DNA from 3 places in the Pseudomonas sp. 3MAES_34.3B genome. Region 3 is predicted to be linked to each of the others. Evidence: riboswitches for the same ligand, from Rfam matches in the RefSeq annotation. Region 3 holds a riboswitch; each other region holds the start of a gene.
The links. A riboswitch is a leader RNA that binds a small molecule or an ion and turns the genes downstream of it on or off. The one in region 3 is predicted to bind cobalamin.

Region 1 (5,645 bases), 760 kb from region 3:
CTCGGCACTGTTCACCACCCGTTGTGCAGTGTGTTGAGCGAGCAATGCTTCGGGCACCAGCGAGCCGGCATAGATGATCACCGGGCAGCTGCGGATCAGCCTCTGGCCCTTGACCGTAATCAAATCCGGGTCGCCGGGGCCGGCGCCAATAAAATAGACCGTCATTGCACAAGCCCTTATCCCGGGAATAGTTGAGCATTCTTCATGTTGAAGCCAAGGCCACCGTGGCCTGCGGAGAACACTGGCGGGTGATCAGCAGGCGAGGCGACAGCGTACTCAGCACTTGGCAGTGGGCGAGCGCGGCGCTTTCCGCTACGCCATGGCAGCCGGTATGGCGCCAGCTCACCTCCGAGCGTTGGCTCAAAAGCGGTTCGAACGGCGCCAGGGCAACGGCAGAATATCCGCCCAGGGGCATCATCAAGCGCCCGGCCAGGGCCACTAGCCCGGGCTCGTCCAGGCGGCGCTCGAGCGTCGCGATGCCGCGCAGTTCACTAGCGCTGGCGCCGACCAGTGCCAATGCCTGATTGAGCAGCCCTTGCAGTTCCGATACGGGGCAGCCCTGACGGCAACCGAAACCGGCCACCAGCCAGGCGCGCGTACTCACTGGAGTCAGGCCTGCGGGGCGCGACGGAACAACCAGGCACTGGCCAGGCCAAGCGCCAGCCAGAACACCACGTTGATGGCCTGCGCGGCCCAGCGGAACTGATGCTCGAGCGCTTCAGGGGCCAGGCTTTCATGAGTGGGCGGTTGCGGTGCGCCGATGATGTGCGGGATGACCAGCAATACCGCACCCGCTATTTTCAGCAGCCAGTTCGGGGAAAACACCATCAACGCCAACGCGACGGCAGTTGACGCTGCCGTACCGATCCACCACAGCTGACGCGAGGTCAGGTCTGCCGCTGCAGTGCCTGGCAATTCCGGCGGTAGCCCCAGGGTAGGCGCGAGGGTAAACACCGCATAGCCCGCCAGGCCCCATAGCAGCCCCTCGGCGGTGCGCCCGGGTGCACGCAGGGTGTACAGGCCGGCCAGCATCAGGGCAAAGCCCACCGCGACCACCAGGTTACCGCCTGTAGTGGACAGCAAGCGCTGCCAGCCGTCCTCGGGTTCCCACGCCGCTGCTTCGTGTTCATGCTCATGGGTGGCGGCACCCAGAGCCCCGTGCTCATGGGTAGCCGGTGCTGCGGTCTCGTAGGTTTCAGCCTGAAGGATCAACGGGCTGAGCCACAGGCTTTGCATGAACGTGAGCAGCAGGGCCGCGAACAGGCCGGCGAAGCCAGCGGTGCGCAGAATACGCGTCATCATGAACATGCCCTCAGTGGCAAGGGAAGGCTGCGCTGTGGCGGGTGTCATGGGCGGCATTGTGCACGGCGGGGATGTGTGAGAAACCGGCGAAATACACCAGCCCGGCGCCGAGCAGGGTAGCGAAGCACGCCGCGGTAACGCGTTGCGCAAGGGTGGAGGCGGGGCGAGTAATAACGTGGCTAGCAGTATGGGCGGACATGGCGCTTCCCTCAGGTGAGTGACGAGCAGGCGCCGAGCCTCCGCACAGCGGAGATCGGACAGCCCGCCCACCGCAGGTGTCAATGATGTCGATCGGGCCGGTCTCCGGGCTTGCGAGGGGCAGGCAGAAGCCGGCCGGTTCGTTCCCCCTTCCCATGCCTGTGCACAGTGGATTGGAAACGCACTCGCTTACCGTTGCGGGGGCAGCACCGGACTGGCCTTGCGGCGCACCGGTTTCCCGTTTCACCCTGCGAAGGGCACCCGAACGAAAGGCGTAAGGAAAGCATGCCAAGGTAGGAACGTCAAATCGAAGGTGCGCGGGCCGACACCTGCGCGCAAAAGCAAAAGCCCCGGGAGGGCCGGGGCTTTGGGTGCAACGCGGTGGTTCAACCGTTGGCGCGGTCGTCGTAGCCGCCTTGTTGCAGGTATTGCACCTTGTGCAGCTCACCTTTGCTGTCCTGGTAAACCATGGTCACCGGTACCACGCCGCTTTTGTTGCTGACGTCGGTCTTGGAGATGATTTTCTGGACATCCAGCTGCATGCCGTAGTGGTAGGTTTCGACCGGCAAATTAGCGGTAACGGCGCGGTCGGCACCATCCTGTGCAAAGGCGCCAGTGGCGAATACAGCGGTCAGGGCGGCGATGGCGAATGCGGTTTTCATGTTCGTGTCCTCGTTGGGTGATGAAGTGGCTTTTCGTTGGGGTTAGTAAACCGCCTCACGCGCCGTTCGAGAAATTGAACACTGTGCTGGCAACAATCACCGTTTTTGATAATGGCGCCAGCCGCTCTATGCAGCGGGTTCTGGCGCCTGACGGTCCATTTCAGATATGCAATGCATGCCCCAGCGCGCGCATTGCCGCTTCCTGCACCGCTTCGCCCAAGGTGGGATGGGCGTGAATGGTACCGGCGATGTCTTCAAGCCGCGCGCCCAGTTCCAGAGACTGGCTGAAGGCAGCTGCCAATTCCGACACGCCCGGGCCCACGGCTTGCCAACCGAGGATCAAGTGGTCATCTTCGCGTGCCACCACCCGCACGAAGCCGGTAGTCGCGCCCAGCGTCATTGCGCGGCCGTTGGCGGCAAAGGGGAAGCTGGCAACCAGCGCCTGGCTGCCGGCCTGTTCCGGCGTAAGCCCCGCCACCACGATTTCCGGGTCGGTATAGCACACCGCCGGGATCGCCCGGGGCGTGAACTCGCGACGGTGCCCCGCGATGAGCTCGGCCACCATCTCGCCTTGCGCCATCGCCCGGTGCGCGAGCATTGGTTCGCCGGTCACATCGCCGATGGCCCACACATCGGTCATGCTGGTGCGGCAACAGGTATCTACCTTGATAGCCCGCCCCGTCATGGCCAGATCAAGCGCCTCCAGCCCGTAGCGTTCGGTGCGAGGTGTGCGCCCTACCGCCACCAGCACACGGTCGGCCTCCAGCGCCACTGGCTCGCCGCCTGGCCCGCGCACGCTCAAACGTTGTGCGTCGGCGTCATAAGCCTCTACTGCATGGCCCTCAAGGGTGGCGATGCCCAGCTGCTTCATCCGCTGGGCCACGGGTTGGCTCAGTTCGGTGTCGTAGGCTGGCAACAACCTGGGCTGCGCTTCGATCACCGTGACCTGCGCGCCCAGCTTGCGGTAAGCGATGCCCAGTTCCAGGCCGATATAGCCGCCGCCAATCACTGCCAGATGGCGAGGCAGGCTGGAAGGGGACAGTGCTGCTGTGGAGTCGATGACCGCCCCGCCCAGCGGCAGGCCCGCAAGCGTAACGCTGCGCGAGCCGGTGGCCAGCACCAGGTGCTTGCAGTGGATACGGGTGTCGCCTACCTGCACCGTTTTACCGTCCACCAGCGTGCCATGGCCGTGGACCACCGTAATGTTGTGCTTTTTCAGCAAAGCGGCAACACCGCTGGTAAGCCGGTCGACCATGGTGTTCTTCCAGCCCACGGCGCTCGCGAGGTCCAGTTGCGGGTTCGAGGCGCTGACGCCGAATGGGGTAGGCTCGCTCACCTGATGAAAATGTTCGGCCACATGAATCAACGCCTTGGATGGGATGCAGCCTACGTTCAAGCAGGTGCCGCCTAACGCTTCAGCCTCCACCAGTACGGTGGGTATGCCCAACTGCCCGGCGCGAATGGCCGTGACGTAACCACCCGGGCCGCCGCCCAGGACCAACAGTTTTGTTTCCAGCGTGTGCATGGTCGGGCCTTATTCGATGAAAAGGGTGGCGGGCTGTTCGAGGAGCTGACGTATCGCCTGGATGAACCGGGCAGCGTCCATGCCATCCACCACCCGGTGGTCGAACGAACTGGAGAGGTTCATCATTTTGCGGATCACGATCTGGCCATCCACTACCATTGGCCGCTCGACCATCCGGTTCACCCCCACGATGGCCACTTCCGGCAGGTTCAGCACTGGCGTGGAAACGATACCCCCCAGCGCGCCGAGGCTGGTAAGGGTGATGGTCGACCCCGAGAGGATTTCGCGCTCCGCCTTGCCGTGGCGAGCCGCCGCTGCGATACGGGCGATTTCACGCGCATTGCCCCACAGGTCCTGTTGTTGGGCATCGCGCAGCACAGGTACCAGCAAGCCGTTGTCGCCTTGGGTCGCGATGCCGACATGCACCGCACTGTGGCGCTCCACCACCTGTTCTTCGTCGTTGTACCGAGCGTTGAGCTGGGGGAAATCGCGCAGTGCAACCACCAGCGCGCGCACCAGCAGCGGCAGCAGCGTGAGCTTGCCGCGCGCCTCGCCCCATTTACCGTTGAGTTGCAGGCGCAGCGCTTCCAACGCGGTAACGTCTATCTCCTCCACATAGCTGAAATGCGCGGCGCGGCGGGTTGCCTCCTGCATGCGCTCGGCGATCTTGCGGCGCAGGCCGATCACCGGCACTGCCTGGATATCGTCCTTGGTGGCGCAGGCCAGCCCTTGAACGGGCCGCTGCTGGGTGGCATCCAGATCGGCGTGAACGATGCGCCCCGCCGGGCCACTACCTTTGACGGCAGCCAGGTCGATCCCGGCGTCCCAGGCGCGCTTGCGCACGGCCGGGGAGGCCAGCGGGCGTTCGGTCGACACCTTGGGCTCTGGCACCTTGGCCACTACCTCAGGCGTAACCACCGGCTGAGGGGGTGGCGCAGCATCAGCCGGAGCAGGCGACGCCGCTGCAGGTGCAGGCGTTGCCGATACCTTGAGATTGCCGGCGCCTTCCACTTCGAGGCGGATCAGCTCACTGCCAACGGCCATGGTTTGCCCGGGCACAGCGCCCAGGGCGACAACCTGGCCAGAGACCGGGCTGGGGATTTCCACGGTGGCCTTGTCAGTCATCACGTCGGCCAGCACCTGGTCTTCGGTAACCGTATCCCCGACCTTCACGTACCACTCCACCAGTTCCACCTGGGCGATGCCTTCGCCAATGTCGGGCATCTTGATCACATGCTGGCCCATCAACGCACCTCCATCACGCGCTTGAGCGCCGCGCCCACGCGGGTGGGGCCGGGGAAATAAGCCCATTCCTGAGCGTGGGGGTAGGGGGTATCCCAGCCCGCCACCCGTTCGATAGGCGCCTCGAGCCAATAGAAGCAGTGCTCCTGAACCAAGGCCAACAGCTCGGCGCCCAGCCCGCAGGTTTGCGTAGCCTCATGCACGATCACGCAGCGGCGGGTTTTTTTCACGGAGGCCACCAGGGTGTCCAGGTCCAGTGGCCAGAGGCTGCGCAGGTCGATCACTTCCGCGTCCACGCCGGTCTCGCTGGCGGCCGCGAGAGCCACATGCACGGTGGTGCCATAGGTGATCACCGTCACCTCGCTGCCGGTGCGCACCACCGCAGCGCTGTCCAGCGGTACCCGGTAGTAACCTTCGGGCACGGCGCTGGCTGCATGGGCGGACCAGGCGGTCACCGGGCGATCGTGATGGCCGTCGAAGGGCCCGTTGTACAGGCGTTTGGGCTCCAGGAAGATCACCGGGTCATCGCATTCGATGGCGGCGATCAGCAAGCCTTTGGCGTCATAGGGGTTGGACGGCATCACGGTGCGCAACCCGCACACCTGGGTAAAGATGGCTTCCGGGCTCTGGCTGTGGGTTTGCCCGCCGTAGATCCCGCCACCGCACGGCATGCGCACCGTGATCGGCGCGGTGAAGTCGCCTGCGGAACGAAAACG
Region 2 (5,645 bases), 370 kb from region 3:
GGTGTTCGTGGACGTGCTGGGCCCGGCTTCGCTGGAGCGCATGGGCAGCATCTACGGCCTGCCTAACCTGCGCCAAGGCAGCGCGCAGTCGCCTGTCAGCCTGCAGCTCAGCGCCGACCCGGCGGTGTACCTCACCTGGGACATCGCCACCCCCGGCGCTACCTTCCTGCGGCTGGTATTGCCGCTGGTACTCCTGACGTCGCTGATCTTCGGTGGCGGCGCCTGGCTGCTGCTGCGCCGCTCCATTCGCGCGGCCGAGCAGATCGACCGAGGCCGCGAAGCCATGCGCTTGAGCGAGGAACGCTTTCGCGATATCGCCGAGGGCGCCTCGGACTGGATCTGGGAAACGGACGCCAACCTGCGCGTCACCTACCTTTCAGGTCGTTTCCGCACTGCCACCGGGTTCGACACCTCGCAATGGCTGGGCAGGCCGCTGCACCTGTGCCTGAACCTCGGCGCGGGCGTATTCGACACTCTGGCCTCGCAGCCTGAAGGCCATCGCCAGGTAGTGCCCTGCGCCCACACCGACGCCCAGGGTGGTCAACGGCTGGGCAGCCTGCACGCGCGCGCCATCCGTCAGGGTGGATCGGTGATTGGCTATCGCGGCACCGTAAGCGACGTGACCGAGGAGGCCGAGGCGCAGGCGCGCATTGCCTACTTGTCCGGCCATGACGCGCTCACCGGGTTGCCCAACCGCGGGCAGGCCTATCGGGCGCTTCAAGCCCGGCTTGCCGATGGCACCTGTACCAGGGCGTTCGCGATCCTGTTCATCGACCTCAGCGGGTTCAAGCAGATCAACGACTGCCTGGGGCATATCGCGGGCGACCAGGTGTTGGTAAAAGTAGCGCGGCGCCTGGGCGAAGCCTTGCAACCCGACGATGTGCTGGCCCGGCTGGGCGGGGACGAATTCCTGATCATTACGCCCAGGGTTACCCAGCGCTGCCTGAGCGAACTCTGCGAACGGTTGCTGGGCGACTTCACTCCACCGATCGTTACCGCCGAGCACGAGCTTCGCCTGGGGCTATGCATCGGCATCGCCCAGGCACCGATAGACAGCACCGATGCCGAGGAGCTGCTGCGCCTGGCCGATATTGCGCTGTATGAAGCCAAAGGGAGGGGCCGCCACAGCTGGCAGCTGTACAACGCCGAGATGAAGACCCGCATCGAGGAACGCAGGCAGCTGGAGCAGGACCTCAAGCGCGCCGTGCAACATGATGAATTCAGCGTGGTGTTCCAGCCGCGTTTCGATATCACCGGCGCGCGTATTCTCGGCGCCGAGGCGCTGGTGCGCTGGCAGCACCCGGAAAAGGGCCTGCTCAGCCCTGCGGTGTTCATTCCACTGGCAGAGGAAACCGGCCTCATCGTCGCCCTCAGCGACATTGTGATGCGCCGCGCCTGCGCGCTGGTGGCCACCTGGCCCGAGCCGGTGTTCGTATCGGTGAACCTGTCCTGTATCGAATTCATGCGCAGCGACCTGGTCGCCCGTATCGAGCGAACCTTGGCGGGCACCGGGCTACCAGCCTCGCGCCTGGAGGTGGAAGTGACCGAAAGCGTGATGATCGACAATGCCGACGGGGCCCTGGCGTTGATGGTCCAGCTCAAGAAGCTGGGCGTGAAATTGTCCATGGACGACTTCGGCACCGGGTATTCATCACTGAGCTACCTCAGCTGTTACCCGTTCGATGGCATCAAGATAGACCGCAGTTTCGTGATGAACCTCAGCGACCCCAAGGCCAACAACCAGGCGATTGTCAGCGCGGTGGTGGCCATGGGCAAAAGCCTGGGCATGGTGGTCACTGCCGAGGGTGTGGAAACACCCGAGCAGCTCGAAGTGCTTGCCACTTTGGGCTGCGACCAGGCCCAGGGTTACCTGCTGGGCCGCCCCATGCCCCCTGACGCCCTGGCGACCTTGCTCCTGGCGCAGCATGCCGTGACCGCGCAAACCGAGGCCAGCTGTTAACCGGTGTATTGCCCCGCGGTTGCCAATCCTTTCGTTTCGGTTACTATCGCCCCGCCGGTTTCCGAGAGGAACTAACAGGGAATCCACCAGGCCACGGCCTGAAACGGAACTGCCCCCGCAACTGTAGGCGGCGAGCGTGCTCTACACAGGCCACTGGGAACACCCGGGAAGGCGTGGGCACGCCACGACCCGCCAGTCAGGAGACCTGCCGGCCATCCATACAACCACTGACCGGCGGGGTGCCCGGGAAGGGCATTTCCGTGACCCCGGCCATTGCCAGGCAGGGCTTGCGGCCATGTGCTTTCCAGCGCTCGCCGTGATGGCCCAACGCTGGAGACCTGCCGTTGAACATGCTCTGCCGCCCTGCCCTCACCCTGTTGCTTGCGTTGCCAGCGGCTGCCCTGGCCGCGCCGGTGCACTACCCGCTCACGGTTGAAAACTGCGGCAAGGCGCTCACGTTCACTCAAGCCCCCCAGCGCGCCGTGACCATTGGCCAGGCCGGCACCGAGCTGCTCTATGCGCTAGGGCTGGGGGACCGGTTGGTGGGCACTTCGCTGTGGTTCGATCAGGTACAGCCCGAGTACGCGGCGCAAAATGCCAAGGTGGAACGCCTGGCGGACAACGAACCGAGCTTCGAGGCGGTGCTGGCCAAGCGACCACAGCTGGTGGCGGTGCAGTTCGAATGGATGGTGGGCCCCCAGGGCGCAGTGGGTACCCGGGAGCAATTCCACGACCTGAACATTCCCACCTACCTGCTGCCTTCAGACTGCGAAGGCAAGGACAACCTCAAGGGCGCCGACGGTACCCGCCTCGAAACCTTCGATATCGCAAGCCTGTACAAGAGCGTGCGCCAGCTGGCCGACATCTTTGACGTAACGGCGCGTGGCGACGCACTGGTGGAGCAGTACAAGGCCCGGCTGGCGCAAGCGGTTACCCGCGCCGGGCAACACCCGGGTAAAGACGTTTCGGCTGTGGTGTGGTTTTCCAGCGCGGACCTCGCCAGCGACCCCTTCGTGGCAGGAAGAAAGGGCGTGGCAGACTTCATGCTCAGCACGCTAGGCATTCATAACGTGGTGGAGTCCAACGAGGAATGGCCGACCGTTGGCTGGGAAACGCTGGCCCGCGCCAACCCCAGCCTGATCGTGATCGCCCGCATGGACCGCCGCCGCTTCCCCGCCGATGACTATGCGAAGAAACTGGCGTTTCTGAAAAGCGACCCCGTTACCCGCAACATGGACGCCGTGAAGCATGACCGCATCGTGATCCTCGACGCCGATGCGCTGCAGGCAAGCACGCGGTTGTTCACCGGCATCGAGCAACTGGCCGAAGCCAGCGAGCGTTACGCCCGATGAGGCATGGCCCGCTGGCCCTCGCCAGGCCCCTGTCGTGGAGCCTTGCGCTACTGTGCGGCGCGTTGTTGCTGGCCACCGCCATCGGCGAAACCTCACTCGACATGAGCGTGGTGCTGAAGGTGCTGGCCAACAAGCTCACCGGCGCGGCCTGGGCAGTAGACCCGATCGACGACGGCATCGTATGGAATTACCGCTTGCCCCGTGCCTTGGTGGCTGGTGCCTGCGGCGCGGGCCTGGCGATCTGCGGGGTGATTCTCCAGGCCCTGTTACGCAATGCCTTGGCCGAACCCTACCTGCTGGGCATCTCCGCGGGTGCCTCCACCGGGGCGGTGATGGTGTCCGTGGTCGGCGTGGGCGGGGGCATCGTTTCGCTGTCGGTGGGGTCGTTCCTTGGCGCGCTGCTGGCATTCGGGCTGGTGGTTTTACTCGCCCGCTCCTCGCGGCTGAGTGGCAGTGCGGGATTGATCATCCTGGCGGGAATTGCCAGCTCGCAGCTGTTCAACGCACTCACTGCGTTCGTGATCGCCCGCTCGGCCAATGCCGAGCAAGCCCGCGGCATCCTGTTCTGGCTGCTGGGCAACCTCAGTGGCGTGCGCTGGCCCTCGGTGGGCCTGGCCGTGCCCGTCGCCGTGTTGGGCCTGGCTTTATGCTGGTGGCAGCGGCGGGCACTGGACGCGTTCACCTTCGGGGCAGATTCGGCCGCCTCGCTGGGCATTGCGGTGGGCCGGGTGCAGGTGCTGCTGATGACTTGTGCGGCGCTGGTTACCGCGGTCATGGTGTCCCTCGTGGGCTCCATCGGCTTCGTTGGCCTGGTGATCCCTCACGCGCTGCGCCTGTTGGCAGGGCCGGGTCACGCCCGGCTGGTCCCGCTGTCTGCCGTGGCCGGCGCGGTATTTCTGATGGCGGCGGACGTGGTGTCGCGCACCCTCATCAAGGGGCAGGTGCTGCCGATCGGAGTAATCACTGCGCTGATCGGGGCGCCGGTTTTCGCCGGGCTGCTGTTGTATGGAGAGCGGCACCGATGAACAGCGCCCCGCTTCTCGCCTGCCAGGGCGTATGTTTTACCCGCAACGGCGTGCCATTGCTGGCAGGTGTCTCGCTGGAGGTCTACCCCGGCGAACGGCTGGGCATTGTGGGGCCCAATGGCTCGGGAAAATCCACCCTGCTCAAGCTGCTGGCCGGGATCGCCACGCCAAGCGCCGGCCACGTTCAACTGACGGGCCGGGCAATGGCCAATTTGAACCGCCGGGAAGTGGCGCGCCTGCTTGCGCTGGTGCAGCAGCACGCGGACACCCGCGAACGCATTCGAGTATGGGATGCGGTGGCGCTGGGGCGCACGCCGTGGTTGACCGCGCTGGCCCCGTGGGGCGCCGAGCACGACACGGTTGTGGCACAGGCCCTGGAAGCGGTAAACCTGGCGCACCTGGCCCACCGGCCCTGGCACAGCCTTTCCGGCGGGGAACGGCAGCGAGCCCATCTGGCCCGAGCGCTGGCCCAGCAGCCGCGGTTACTGCTGCTGGACGAGCCCACCAATCACCTGGACATCCGCCAGCAGCTGTCGCTGTTGCGGTTGATCCACAGCTTGCCGGTCACCACAGTGATTGCCTTGCACGATCTCAATCAGGCGCTGGGCTGTGACCGGGTGGCGGTGTTGGACGGCGGGCGGCTGGTAGCGATCGGGGCACCTGCTCACGTGCTCACGCCAGAGCGCCTTGCTCACACGTTTGGGGTACACGGGCGCTGGCTGGAAGACCCCGGGCAGCGCCCTGTCCTGGTGTTAGCACCGCTGGAATGATTCGGTAAAATCAACTGTACCTAATTGGGAGACAGTGAAGTTCATTTGTACCAGATTGTCCCCATCCCTTCCGCTCCGTAAGCTTCTCTCCATCGCCGGCACACACGGCAAACCTTGAACTTACGGAGCGACTGACATGACCATCACCACCAAAGACACCACCGCCACCGCCGGCCGCGTTCTGCTGGCAACCCTGTTCCTGCTCAGCGGCGCCGCCAAGGTTGGCGCACCGGCGGCAACGCTCGCCTACATCCAATCCAGCGGCATGCCCTTCCCCACGCTGGGCTATGTCGGCGCCATTGGTGTAGAGCTGGGGTTGGCCAGCCTGTTGGTGATCGGTGCGCAGACCCGGCTGGTGGCCTTGCTGATGGCGGCCTTCGCGGTGGTTACGGCGGTGCTGTTCCACAACTCGCTTGGCGACCAGGGCCAGTTCATCAACTTCTTCAAGAACATTTCCATTGCCGGTGGCCTGTTGCAGGTTGCAGCCTTCGGCGGCGGCGCCCTGAGCGTCGACGGTTGGCTGGCTCGCCGCCGGGCT
Region 3 (5,645 bases):
CACCTCGCCACCGCTGAAATGGCGCATGTCCCGGCGCTCTGCGATGGCACGGTACACCGCCGCCCGCTCTGCGTCGCTGAAGGCGTGCTCAGTCATCAGCAGGGCCTCCCGGCTGTAACAGCGCCGCGGCTGCTGCAAGGTTCGAAGGGAAATAAAAATGGACGTAGGAGGCCGTGAGCCTGCCGCAACGGTACACCGCCTCGGCACCCCGCCCGCCGTTGGGGCTGCGCCCACGGGCAACAGCTTCCCATGGCGTGGTAGTCAACGAATGATGGTAGGTATGGCCGCGCAGGGTGCCCTCGTCCAGCGCCACCTCCTGCAGGGCCAGGGCGGCAAGGCGTTTTTGCAGCGTGGCCTCGCCTGGCATCAGGCCAAGCAGTGGCGCCCGCTCGCCGTCTACATCGGTAAGGCCTTCCAGCAAGTAGAGCATGCCACCGCATTCCGCCAGCAACGGCTTGCCCGCCTGATGATGGGCGCGAATGCTTTCCAGCATGCCGGTATTGGCCGCCAGGCGCTGGTGGTGCAGCTCAGGGTAGCCGCCAGGTAAATACAAACTGTCGCAGGGTGGCAGCGCGGTATCGCTGATGGGCGAGAAAAACCGCAGCTCTGCCCCCATGGCACGCAGGGCGTCGAGGTTGCCGTTATAAAGGAAGGCAAACGCCTGGTCCCGGGCCACCGCCACGCGCACGCCTGTGAGCAACGGTGCCACAGGTTCGTTCTCAGGCGGATAGAAGCTGACCGGCGCCGGCAAGGCGTCATCGCAGGTTGCCGCCAAGGCCTCGGCGGCTGCATCCAGCCGACGGTCCAGGTCCTCGAGCTCGCTGGCTTGTACCAACCCGAGATGACGGCTAGGCAAGCCGATGGCTTGCTCACGCGGCAGGCCACCGAACCAGCGCAGGCCCTCTGTGAGGCTATCGCGCAGCAACTGGCCGTGACGCTCGCTGCCTACGCGGTTGGCAAGCACGCCCGCGAAGGGCAGCTCCGGGCGGTATCGCGCCAGCCCCAACGCCAAAGCCCCGAAGGTTTGTGCCATGGCCGTGCCGTCGATCACACCGAGCACCGGCACTCCCAGCTCGATGGCCAAGTCTGCGCTCGACGGGGTGCCGTCAAACAGTCCCATCACCCCTTCCACCAGAATGAGGTCAGCGGTCTCGGCCGCTTCCCAGAGCAGCCGGCGGCTTTGCGCCGCACCTACCATCCACAGGTCCAGTTGATACACCGGCGCACCGCTGGCGCGTTCGAGGATCATGGGGTCGAGGAAATCCGGGCCGCACTTGAACACGCGCACCCGCAGCCCGCGATTGCGATGCAGGCGGGCCAGCGCGGCGGTCACGGTGGTTTTCCCTTGGCCTGAGGCCGGAGCGGCAATCAATACCGCGGGGCACTGGCGCGGCGTACTCACCACTCGATGCCCTTTTGCGCGCGGATACCGGCCTGGAAGGCGTGCTTGATCAGCCCAAGTTCGCTCACAGTGTCTGCGGCCTCGAGCACTTCCGCTTTCGCGGCGCGCCCGGTGACAATGGCATGCTGCAGCGGCGGACGGGCCTTGAGGTCGGCAACCACCTTTTCGACGTCCAGGTAGCCGTGCTTGAGCGCTATATTCAGTTCGTCGAGCAGCACGAAATCCACTGCGGGGTCGGCCAACAGCTCCCGGGCTACCTGCCAGGCAGCCTCGGCGGCAGCGATGTCCCGCTGACGGTCCTGGGTTTCCCAGGTGAAGCCTTCGCCCATCACATGGAAACTTACTTCGTCGGGAAAGCGGCGGAAGAAAGCCTCTTCGCCGGTGGTCTGGCGGCCCTTGATGAACTGCACCACGCCACAGCGCATACCATGGCCCAACGCGCGCGCCAGCATGCCGAAGCCCGAGCTGCTTTTGCCTTTGCCATTACCGGTCAATACCAGGAGCACACCGCGCTCGTCCGCGGACGCAGCGATGCGGGCATCGACTACGGCTTTTTTCCGCGCCATGCGGGCCTGGTGGCGCTCGTCGCGCTCGGGGGATTCGTTCATCGCTGCTCTCCGCTCGCTCGCGGGTGCGCACCAACGCTGCGCCAACGCCACAAAAGGCGGGCAGCATGACGTCAGTGCCGCTCTCACCCGCGCGGCGATCTGTTAATCAACGGGCGGGGCTCGCACCGTATCAGGGGTTTCAGGCCGGTCTCCGGGCTCATGAGCGGGCGTTGCCCCACTCGCACGCCTTCCCGGTTGCCCAGTGGCCCATGCGCGAGCGTTGACTCATCTACCGTTGCGGGGGCAGCGCCGGCATTGCTCGTGGCGAACCGCCCGATGCTCACCGGCTTCCCTGTTTCACCCTGGCAAGCGAACGCTGCCCGGGCACCTGAAACAATCGGCGAAGGGTAAGGGGTTGGCCCGGTAGCGTCAATCAAACATGTTGAACCTCCGCCGCCTCGCTGCCTCTACGGTACATACCTCGGTTGCCAGGAAGCTGATCATGCCCTTCTCCCGCCTTGCTCTCACCGTTTTGATTGCCGCCAGCGTTGCAGGCTGCGGCGAAAGCTCGAAGCTACAGGTGTCCGATGGCACCGGCCCGGCGCCCAAGCTGCCAGAGCCCAACAAAACCCTGATGCCTACCGTGAACATCGCTCCAGCGGTAGGCTGGCCGGAAGGCGTGAAGCCCAAGGCAGCGCCCGGCACGCAAGTGAGCGCGTTTGCCGAGGGCCTGGACCACCCGCGCTGGCTGTACGTACTGCCCAACGGTGACGTGTTGGTGGCCGAAACCAACTCGCCACCCAAGCCCGACGACAGCAAAGGCATTCGCGGCTGGGTGATGAATAAAGTGATGGGCCGTGCGGGCGCGGGCGTGCCCAGCCCGAACCGAATTACCTTGCTGCGCGACAAGGACGGCGACGGTATCGCCGAAACCCGCGAGGTGTTCCTGCAGAACCTGAACTCCCCGTTCGGCATGACTTTGGTGGGGCAGGACTTCTACGTTGCCGATACCGACAAAGTGCTCCGCTTCAAGTATCAGCCTGGCGCTACCCACCTGGAGGGGAACGGCGAAACCGTCACTGACCTTCCGGCCGGCACGATCAACCATCACTGGACCAAGAACGTCATCGCCAGCCAGGACGGCAAGAAGCTGTATGTGACCGTGGGCTCCAACAGCAATGTGGCGGAGAACGGCCTGGACCAAGAACAAGGCCGCGCCGCGATCTGGGAAGTGGATGCAGCCACCGGCCAGAAGCGCCTGTTCGCCAGCGGTTTGCGCAACCCGAATGGGCTGGCCTGGGAACCCCAGACCGGCAAGCTATGGACGGCCGTGAACGAACGGGACGAGATCGGCAGCGACCTGGTGCCGGACTACATCACGTCTGTGAAAGACGGCGCCTTCTATGGCTGGCCGTTCAGTTATTACGGCCAGCACGTGGATGCGCGCGTAGAGCCCGGCGACGCGACCATGGTGCAAAAGGCAATCGCACCCGATTACGCGGTCGGCCCACATACGGCCTCGCTGGGCCTGGCGTTCGCCCAGCCGAACCAACTGCCAGCACCCTTCGACCACGGCGCCTTCATTGGCCAGCACGGCTCCTGGAACCGCAAGCCGCACAGCGGTTACAAGGTGCTATTCGTGCCGTTCGCCAACGGTATGCCTGCCGGCCAACCGGTGGACCTGCTGACGGGCTTTCTGAACGACAAAGAGGAAGCCATGGGCCGCCCGGTGGGCGTGATTGGCGATAACAAAGGCGGTGTGCTGGTGGCTGACGATGTGGGCAACAAGATCTGGCGGGTAACGCGGCAGTAACTACGACTCGCGGGGCGGTGAGCAGCCGCCCCCGGGCTTCTACGGCGTAGCGGTCTGCGCCAGGCGCTCTGGCTGGATCACCCGTTTGGCATCAAGGTAGGCCTTCTGCCAATAGGGCTTGTCGAGGTAATCCAGGCGCACCGTACCGCCGGTACGCGGCGCGTGCACGAAACGCCCCTCCCCCACGTAGATCCCCGCATGGCTTACCTGGCCATTGCCTTGAGTCGAGAAGAACACCAGGTCCCCTGAACGCAGCGCGTTGCGGTCGACGCTGGGCGCATGCATGGCAATCAGATCCCGAGTGGAGCGCGGCAGGGCGATATTGGCGGCGTCCCGGTAGACGAAGCCGATGAGGCCGCTACAGTCAAAACCCGAATCCGGGGTGTTGCCGCCCCAGCGATAAGGCGTGCCCACCAAACCAATGGCCCGGAATAGCACGTCGTCGGCCTTCACCGAGGAATAGTCGGTTGGGTCGAGAATAACCGGGCGAGGCACTACCGCCACCGGTGCGGGCTTGGGTGGTGGAGGGCTCGCGCAGGCGGCAAGCAAAAGAAGCGGCGCAAGCGCCAGAGTGCGCAAACGGGAGAAAACCATGGGCGGGGTTCCGAGTTCGACTGCCGATGAAGAATAGCGCTTAACCCGCTGTATTCCATAAAAAAGGGCAGCGAAAGCGTGACCGCTCGTCGCTGCCCTTTATGGACCGACTGGCTTACTTGCGGGCGACCTCGGAAACGGGCGCCATGGCCAGCATACGCTTGGCCTCGATGTAAGTTTTGCTCCAGTAGGTATCGCCCAGGTTGTCCACCCGCACTCCACCACTGCGGCGGCTGCTCGAATGGATGAACTGGTCGTCGCCCAGGTAGATACCGGCGTGGCTCACGCGGCCGCGGCGGCCGGTGGTGCCGAAGAACAGCACATCACCCGGCTTGAGATTGTTGCGGGCCACCAGCGGCGCTTTTACGTTGATCATTTCGCGGCTGGAGCGTGGCAGGCTCATGCCCGCTTCTTCACGGAACAGGAAATTGATGAAGCCAGTGCAATCGAAGCCGTTTTCGGTGGTACCACCGAACTGATAGCGGGTGCCGATCAGCGACTTGCCGCGCTCCAGAATGCTGTCAGCCAGCAGGGGCAAACGGTACGGTTCGTTGCGGGAGAACGCCGCCAGGTCGTCCTTGTCGGCGACGTCGTCTTCGTCGAACAACGAAGCCGTTGCGGGGGTAAGGCTGTGAGGCTGCGCTAAGGGAGCGCGCTCGGCGGTAACGGGGGTGGACACCTGCTGTTGCGAAACCGGTGACTGGGCTGCGCAGCCGAACAACAGGGTAACAAGTGCAAGAGGCACGAGGGGTGCGAAGCGATTCAGCATGGGCACGACCGTGTCAGTAAGTGGATGAAGGGGCGAATATGCCTTCTATCGGCACCATTTGCAAATTTTATAGAACAATTTGTGACTTGTGGTGCCAACGGTCGCATCTAACGCGGAATCGCCGAGCCAGAGCGGGTGCACAAATAGCTGGCGCGGTGTAACTCCTTGAAGAATCGCCAAAAATCCTGACCCGCCAAGGGGTCGGCGCCGAGGATGACCCGAAACGTAATTGCCGCTCCGCTAATCCGCTCCACTGCCCGATAGGTTAAAACTATCAAATAAGCGTAGCGAGCCCTGCGCCAGCCCATTGGCGGCACAAAGATGACGGAGGATACAGCAAAAGCCTTGCCAGGCTGAGGGTTATTTAATGCAAGTGTGACGGGCGGCTACCAGCCGAGTGTTTCCTTGAGGAAAGGGATGGTGAGCTTGCGCTGCGCCTGCAACGAGGCCTGATCCAGGCGCTCGAGCAAGTCGAACAGTGCGCTCATGCTGCGGCTGCCACGGGTGAGAATGAAGTGC

Region 1: linked by a shared signal. The riboswitch ahead of AC3Z8Y_RS12515 (CbtB domain-containing protein) and the one ahead of cobO (cob(I)yrinic acid a,c-diamide adenosyltransferase) in region 3 are both predicted to bind cobalamin.
Region 2: linked by a shared signal. The riboswitch ahead of AC3Z8Y_RS14030 (ABC transporter substrate-binding protein) and the one ahead of cobO (cob(I)yrinic acid a,c-diamide adenosyltransferase) in region 3 are both predicted to bind cobalamin.

The regions. Positions count from the first base shown of each region.
Region 1 is NZ_CM176960.1:2,801,348-2,806,992, reverse strand. Features, by position in the region: gene cobM (precorrin-4 C(11)-methyltransferase) at 1-165, opposite strand, end outside; gene AC3Z8Y_RS12525 (cobalamin biosynthesis protein) at 203-604, opposite strand; gene AC3Z8Y_RS12520 (CbtA family protein) at 610-1,302, opposite strand; gene AC3Z8Y_RS12515 (CbtB domain-containing protein) at 1,313-1,501, opposite strand; cobalamin riboswitch at 1,580-1,780, opposite strand; gene AC3Z8Y_RS12510 (DUF2790 domain-containing protein) at 1,887-2,162, opposite strand; gene lpdA (dihydrolipoyl dehydrogenase) at 2,323-3,687, opposite strand; gene AC3Z8Y_RS12500 (dihydrolipoamide acetyltransferase family protein) at 3,697-4,932, opposite strand; gene AC3Z8Y_RS12495 (alpha-ketoacid dehydrogenase subunit beta) at 4,932-5,645, opposite strand, start outside.
Region 2 is NZ_CM176960.1:3,187,372-3,193,016, forward strand. Features, by position in the region: gene AC3Z8Y_RS14020 (bifunctional diguanylate cyclase/phosphodiesterase) at 1-1,960, shown strand, start outside; cobalamin riboswitch at 1,999-2,187, shown strand; gene AC3Z8Y_RS14025 (hypothetical protein) at 2,157-2,312, opposite strand; gene AC3Z8Y_RS14030 (ABC transporter substrate-binding protein) at 2,311-3,312, shown strand; gene AC3Z8Y_RS14035 (FecCD family ABC transporter permease) at 3,309-4,337, shown strand; gene AC3Z8Y_RS14040 (ABC transporter ATP-binding protein) at 4,334-5,107, shown strand; gene AC3Z8Y_RS14045 (DoxX family protein) at 5,244-5,645, shown strand, end outside.
Region 3 is NZ_CM176960.1:3,559,041-3,564,685, forward strand. Features, by position in the region: gene bluB (5,6-dimethylbenzimidazole synthase) at 1-96, opposite strand, end outside; gene AC3Z8Y_RS15590 (cobyrinic acid a,c-diamide synthase CobB) at 89-1,402, opposite strand; gene cobO (cob(I)yrinic acid a,c-diamide adenosyltransferase) at 1,399-2,010, opposite strand; cobalamin riboswitch at 2,136-2,357, opposite strand; gene AC3Z8Y_RS15600 (PQQ-dependent sugar dehydrogenase) at 2,453-3,763, shown strand; gene AC3Z8Y_RS15605 (C40 family peptidase) at 3,803-4,357, opposite strand; gene AC3Z8Y_RS15610 (C40 family peptidase) at 4,473-5,126, opposite strand; gene hda (DnaA regulatory inactivator Hda) at 5,513-5,645, opposite strand, start outside.